2 regions of the Ruegeria sp. CF5 genome follow, and region 1 is predicted to be linked to the other one. Evidence: riboswitches for the same ligand, from Rfam matches in the RefSeq annotation. Region 1 holds a riboswitch; the other holds the start of a gene.

Region 1 (3,412 bases):
TGTCGGTGTGGCCGATCAGCTCCAGCTTGATCCATTTTGTGTCGAACACCTCGCGCGCCATATGGGCGGTGGTCACGGCCTCTTTCACCGTGTGGCATCCGGCAGTGTTGGGCAGGACCAGCACGCCCAGATCGCGGATCATCTGCCAGAATGTTTGCCCGGCACCGCCCGCGCCTTCACGACGCAGGGATACGGTGGCAACCCCTGCCCCGCTGTCACGGAACGCCTGTTCCAGAATGGCCGGGCTGGGATATTGCGCCGTACCCAGCATCAGAGGATTTGGCAGTTCAGTGCCGTAGAAGGTTTTCATCCTCACCCCCCCTGCATCGGCGCGACGACCTCGACCCGGTCGCCATCGGTCAGTTTGTGGGCGACGCGCAGGCCCGAGGGCACGAAATCTTCGTTCACCGCAGTGGCGACGCGGCCGGAAAACCCGCATTCGGTCAGCAGTTCAGACAGGGTTTCGGCGCGCACCTCGCGCGGTTCGCCGTTAAGCACGATCTTCATCGACCATCTCCGAATGTTTGTTTTCCAGCGCCAGATCGGCCACCCCCTGCGCCAGCGCGGGCGCCAGCAGGTAGCCGTGACGATAGAGACCGTTGGCATAGATTGTCCGCCCCAGCCGCCGGATACGCGGCAGGTTGTCGGGGAAGGCGGGGCGCAGATCGACGCCGATTTCCAGCACCTCGGCCTCGCCAAAGGCAGGGTTCAGGGCATAGGCGGCGCTGAGCATTTCCAGCATCGAGCGGGCGGTGATCCGGCTGCTGTCCTCGGATTCGATCATCGTCGCGCCCAGCATGTAAACGCCGTCTCCGCGCGGTACGATGTAAAGCGGCATACGCGGATGCAGCAAACGCACGGGGCGCGACAGAGTGACATCCGGGCAGCGGATCACCAGCATCTCGCCCTTGACGCCTCGCAGGTCATAGAGCAGGTCGCGGGCGTGCAGGCCCCGGCAGTCGATCGCGTTTTCAAGACGCGCCGGAGCCAGTTTGCGGTGAAACACCACGCCGTTGTCCTGCAATCTGCGCACAAGGTCCTGCAGCGCCTTGCGCGGGTCAAGATGCGCCTCGTCCGCAAAGAAAAGACCTTTGCCGAACTTGTCTAAATCAGGCTCTAACTTGGCTATTTTTGCTCGATCCACCTCGGCAAAGCCTTCGGTACGACGGGCAAAACGGCGCAGATCGGGCAAGTCTCGGCCACTGGCAACAACCAGGGTTCCATGGCGCGTTACGCGGGTTTTATCGGCCCACCAACCGATGGCCTGCTGACCCAGCCGCAGCACGGGTTCTTCGGCGTTCTCGTACTCGCACCAGGGCGCCAGCATGCCGCCTGCCCACCAGGAACAGCAATGCGGCCCCGGCACACCGCCGGGGTCGAAGATCTGAACCGTTGCCCCGCGCGCGACCAGTTCGGTCGCAACCGCAAGGCCGGAGACACCGGCACCTATGACCGAGAAATCCTTCACGCGCCCCAGACCCGATGGAAGTGATGCACCGGACCATGTCCATGTCCAACCGCAAGACCATCCGCCTGCGAGATCGCACCCTGCAGATAGTCATGCGCCTGCGCCGTCGCTTCGGGCACCGTCAGCCCACTGGCCAATCCGGCTGTGATTGAGGATGACAGGGTGCAGCCGGTTCCATGGGTGTTTTTCGTGTCCTGTCGCGGGGCCTCGAACTGCGCCAGAACTCCGGTGCTGTCGATCAGCAGGTCGCGGCACAGATCACCCTTGCCGTGCCCGCCTTTCATCAGGACGGATTTGGCCCCCATGGCGGACAGGGCATATCCCTGCCGGATCATCTCATCATCCGTTTCGGCGACCATTTCATTCAACAGGCAGGCGGCCTCGGGCAAGTTCGGGGTCAGCACCGTGGCGCGGGGAACCAGCAGGTCGCGCAGGGATTGCACCGCCTCGCGGGCCAGCAACGCATCACCGGATTTGGCGATCATCACCGGGTCAAGAACCACCGGGCCGTCAAAGCCGGAAAGGCCATCGGCGACCGTCTGGATGATTTCGGGTGTGGCAAGCATCCCGATCTTGATCGCCCGGACGTCCAGATCACTCAGAACCGCGTCGATCTGGGCCGCAATGACGTCCAGCGGAATTCCGTGTACCGCAGTAACCGCCTGCGTATTCTGGGCAGTGACCGCAGTAATCACGCTGGCGCCGTAAACGCCCAGCGCGGACATGGCCTTGAGGTCGGCCTGAATGCCCGCTCCGCCGCCGCTGTCAGATCCAGCTATTGTCAACGCGATATGCGCCATTTGGTTGCTCCAATTCACTTGGGCAACGAGGGGCATAAAAAACGTTCTCTTGTCTTTAGACCGTTCCCTACGCCGGAATTGCCCGGATCAGGTTCGATGGGTTAACGCATCCACGCCTCTCAGCCCGCAATCGGGCACCCCAACGGTTGGCGCGGACAATCTCAGGGGATGGCGCAGGAATCAAGGGCCAATCCTGTGGGGATTGAGGCCAATCTGGACTTATTGATCGGGCCAAAAAAGGCCGGCCCGATTGGGCCGGCCTGAATTCGGGTTGCGGTCGGGCTTAGCCCTTCATTCCGTCCCAAAAGGTTTTCACCGAGGAAAAGAAGCTTTTGGATTCGGGATGGTTGTCTTCGCCCAGCTCTTCGAACTCGCGCAGCAGCTCTTTCTGGCGGCTGGTCAGGTTGACTGGGGTTTCGACGGCAAGTTCGATGAACATGTCGCCAACACCGCCGCCGCGCAGGGCTGGCATACCCTTGCTGCGCAGGCGCATCTGGCGGCCGGACTGGCTGCCGGCCGGGATCTGAACGCGGCCGCGACCGCCGTCGATGGTGGGAACCTCGATCGAACCGCCCAGCGCAGCCTTGGCCATGCTGACCGGAACCCGGCAATAGAGGTTCACGCTGTCGCGTTCGAACAGCTGATGCGGAGAAACCTCGACAAAGATGTAAAGATCACCCGGAGGGCCACCGCGCATTCCGGCCTCGCCCTCGCCTGCCAGACGGATGCGGGTGCCGGTTTCGACACCTGCGGGAATGTTGACGGACAGCGCGCGTTCTTTTTCAACGCGGCCAGCGCCCTGACAGGATTTACAGGGGTTGTTGATGATCTGACCCAGACCGGAACAGGTGGGGCATGTGCGTTCAACCGTGAAAAAGCCCTGCTGAGCCCGCACTTTGCCCATGCCCGAACAGGTCGGACAGGTCGAGGGTTCAGCACCGCCTTCGGCGCCGGTTCCATCACAGGACGAGCAACCAACCGCAGTGGGGACGTTGATCGTCTTTTGCATCCCGGCAAACGCCTCTTCCAGCGTTACGCGCAGGTTATAGCGCAGGTCGGACCCGCGCGCGGCCCGGCGTCCGCCGCCACCTCCGCGCTGACCGCCCATGAAATCACCGAACAGGTCGTCGAACACGTCCGAGAA
Region 2 (3,412 bases), on a different contig from region 1:
TGATTTTTGCGATGATCTTGGGTTTCGTAGTTTTTGGTGAGCATCCCAGTATCGGGGCTATCGCAGGTGGCATTCTGATCATCTCAGGCGGCTTATTGCTGTCCAATACTCGCGCACAGCAATGAAATTAGATGCTCAGAGCTTTTTTTCCTACGAGGGCCGCGCAAAAGCCAAACATTCGAGCAACTCGCAGATCCGCGTAGTTTAGGCTCGATGCAGCCATGCTCTGCGACGTCCCCGGTGATCGAAAGAGCCCTTTCCAGCTATTTAATGTGGTCCAGCATTTTGCTTGTACAGCAGGTCACGAAACTGCGAAAACCGGACGTTTGGAGTACCGGCGAGTAATGGCAAGTGGTGGACAAACAGAGTTATCGCTGCGACCGCTCCAAGGAGCGTTTTTTGGACGGGCGTTCAACAGCGATCTTCTTTTTCATACATGTATGCCAAGCGCTGGCCGTTTGGCTTCAACGGCGCCCGTCACCTGAGTATATAATGCGCCAAGGCTTCGTGTCTGGCACCTTCTGGGCGCAAGGTCGATTGGTATAGGGTAAAGCCGGTCACCGGCATCTTTGGCAAGGCGTTCATAGTGCGCGAATGTTGGACGAGCTGAACCGCCTCGCGTTGTCCTGGTTTGAAGCGAGCAATAGTCACATGCGGGCGAAAGCGCCGGCGGGGTAGCACGATCCCAGCTCGACGCATGGCAGTATGGATTTTTTGGTGCAAGGCTGTAAGTGCCGGACAATCCTCCACTGCGACAGCCAGAACCTGCCCAAAAATTTCGATCCCTGAAAAGGTGACGCCGAAGGGTGGAGCTGAAAGTACCAAAAGCTCTTCATGCAATTCCTCTAAGGTCTCCTCGGCCTGATCATCCAGAAAGGCTAGCGTCAAGTGCATGTTGTCCGACGATACCAGTCGGCCGACCGGCAGCGCGCGTTGCAAGGGCACAAAAGCTGCCTTTACGTCGTCGCTAAGCGATATCGCAATGAAAGACCGCATAGAGCCCTTTCTAGACCTTTAGCACCACTCGTAGTCTCGCCCGTGCAGCAATTCGCGAACCGCACATTCCGGACGTTCAAAACCGGGTCTCAGATGGCGTTGAGGCAGAAATAGGTGAATTCGCTGCGGCTGCGCCAATGACCAATTTTGAAACTTTACAATCACACTGTTCGTTCCTATTGAGAACCTATGCAGGGGAGTCCCGCCAAGGGGACTGAGAGGCTGAGTGGGTGAAAACCCGGTGACGCGACCCTTTGAACCTGACCCAGTTGATACTGGCGTAGGAAGCTAAGGTCGTATTGCTAAATCTGGACCCTGCGATCTGATAAATGGGCTCGTGTTGAGCCCTTGCCTCCTCACCAAATTCATCTGGTTCTTTTTCGGCTTGAGCTTGAGGAGCGCCAAAATGAATGTCCCAAATCCGAAAATCACCACCGGTGAATTGCCCGCGTCGCGCAAAATCTATGTCGCGGGTGAGCTACATGACGATGTCCGCGTGCCCATGCGCGAGATTTCAACCCACCCGACAGCAGGAGAGGCGCCTCTGCCGGTCTATGACAGTTCCGGCCCCTATACGGATCCTGACACCCTGACCGATATCAAACAAGGTTTGCCGACGCTGCGTGCCGAATGGATCAAGGCGCGTGGCGATGTCGAGGAATATGACGGGCGCGAGATCACCGACGCCGACAACGGATTTGTTCAGGGTGACAAACTGACGCCGGAATTTCCGGTCAAACCACGCCCTCTGCGTGGCAAGGACGGCGCAGCGCCGACCCAACTGGCCTATGCTCGCGCGGGCATTATCACGCCGGAAATGGAGTTTGTAGCAATCCGCGAAAACCAGCTTCGCGAGACATCACCCTGTCTTCGGGATGGCAATGATTTTGGGGCTCGCATCCCCGATTATGTGACGCCGGAATTCGTGCGCGCCGAGATTGCAGCCGGGCGTGCGATCATCCCCAACAACATCAACCACCCGGAAAGCGAGCCGATGATTATCGGGCGCAATTTCCTGGTCAAAGTCAATGCCAATATGGGCACCTCTGCCGTGACCTCTTCCATGGAGGAAGAAGTGGACAAGATGGTCTGGGCGATCCGGTGGGGCGCGGATACGGTGATGGACCTCTCTACTGGGCGCAACATCCACAACACACGCGAATGGATCATCCGCAACAGCCCGGTGCCGATTGGCACAGTGCCGATGTATCAGGCGTTGGAAAAGGTGAACGGCGTCGCCGAAGACCTGACCTGGGAGGTGTTCCGCGATACGCTGATCGAACAGGCCGAACAGGGTGTCGACTACTTCACCATCCACGCCGGTGTGCGCTTGCATATGGTGCCTATGACGGTGAACCGGGTGACTGGCATTGTGTCGCGTGGCGGCTCGATTATGGCCAAGTGGTGTCTGTACCACCACAAGGAAAGCTTCCTGTATGAGCACTTCGCTGAAATCTGCGAGATTTGCCGTCGTTATGACGTGGCGTTCAGCCTTGGTGACGGCCTGCGCCCTGGCTCGATTGCCGACGCAAATGACAAGGCACAGTTTGCCGAGCTTGAAACACTGGGCGAGCTGACCAAAATCGCCTGGGAAAAGGATTGCCAGGTGATGATCGAGGGGCCGGGTCATGTGGCCATGCACAAGATCAAAGAGAACATGGACAAGCAGTTGGAATGCTGCCACGAGGCGCCATTCTACACACTTGGACCGCTGACCACGGATATTGCACCGGGCTATGACCATATCACCAGCGGCATTGGGGCGGCGATGATCGGATGGTTCGGCTGTGCGATGCTGTGCTATGTCACGCCCAAGGAACATCTGGGTCTTCCCGATCGTGATGACGTGAAAACCGGTGTGATCACCTACAAGATTGCCGCCCATGCCGCAGATCTGGCCAAGGGTCTACCCGGGGCGCAGCGGCGTGATGATGCGCTATCCCGCGCACGGTTCGAATTTCGTTGGGAAGATCAGTTCAATCTCTCGCTCGATCCCGAGACGGCGCGGGATTTCCACGACCAGACCTTGCCCAAGCAGGCGCATAAAGTGGCGCATTTTTGTTCTATGTGCGGTCCGAAATTCTGCTCGATGCGGATCAGCCACGACATTCGCAGCGAAGCGCAGAAAGAGGGGATGAAGGCCATGACCGAGAAGTTTCGCGATGGCGGCGATCTGTATATACCCGTGACTGAGCTGGATGAATGATCACGATTTCAGCTGCTTGCCGGCCTCGCGCCGGCAATGCAACTGGCACGCTTACGCGCGTTGGTGCGGGTATGGCCCCATCCCGATTATGATGGTCAAGGGATGTGTCGCAAAATTTTGGAACGGCCAAAGTCAGCGACTTACTGTGCACACCTATCCTGCGATCTCGGCAAATAGCTGAAACCCGGAAGATAGGTGCGTCGAGCGAAG

The links. A riboswitch is a leader RNA that binds a small molecule or an ion and turns the genes downstream of it on or off. The one in region 1 is predicted to bind thiamine pyrophosphate.
Region 2: it holds a riboswitch for thiamine pyrophosphate, as region 1 does, so the genes downstream of both, thiC (phosphomethylpyrimidine synthase ThiC) here and thiD (bifunctional hydroxymethylpyrimidine kinase/phosphomethylpyrimidine kinase) in region 1, are expected to answer to the same signal.

Annotation. Positions count from the first base shown of each region.
Region 1 is NZ_JBQFRI010000009.1:93,042-96,453, reverse strand. It holds gene ACR0NW_RS19055 (thiazole synthase) at 1-310, opposite strand, end outside; gene thiS (sulfur carrier protein ThiS) at 313-507, opposite strand; gene ACR0NW_RS19045 (FAD-dependent oxidoreductase) at 491-1,468, opposite strand; gene thiD (bifunctional hydroxymethylpyrimidine kinase/phosphomethylpyrimidine kinase) at 1,465-2,268, opposite strand; TPP riboswitch at 2,316-2,420, opposite strand; gene dnaJ (molecular chaperone DnaJ) at 2,552-3,412, opposite strand, start outside.
Region 2 is NZ_JBQFRI010000003.1:92,819-96,230, forward strand. It holds gene ACR0NW_RS09820 (DMT family transporter) at 1-125, shown strand, start outside; gene thpR (RNA 2',3'-cyclic phosphodiesterase) at 478-996, opposite strand; TPP riboswitch at 1,180-1,300, shown strand; gene thiC (phosphomethylpyrimidine synthase ThiC) at 1,403-3,202, shown strand.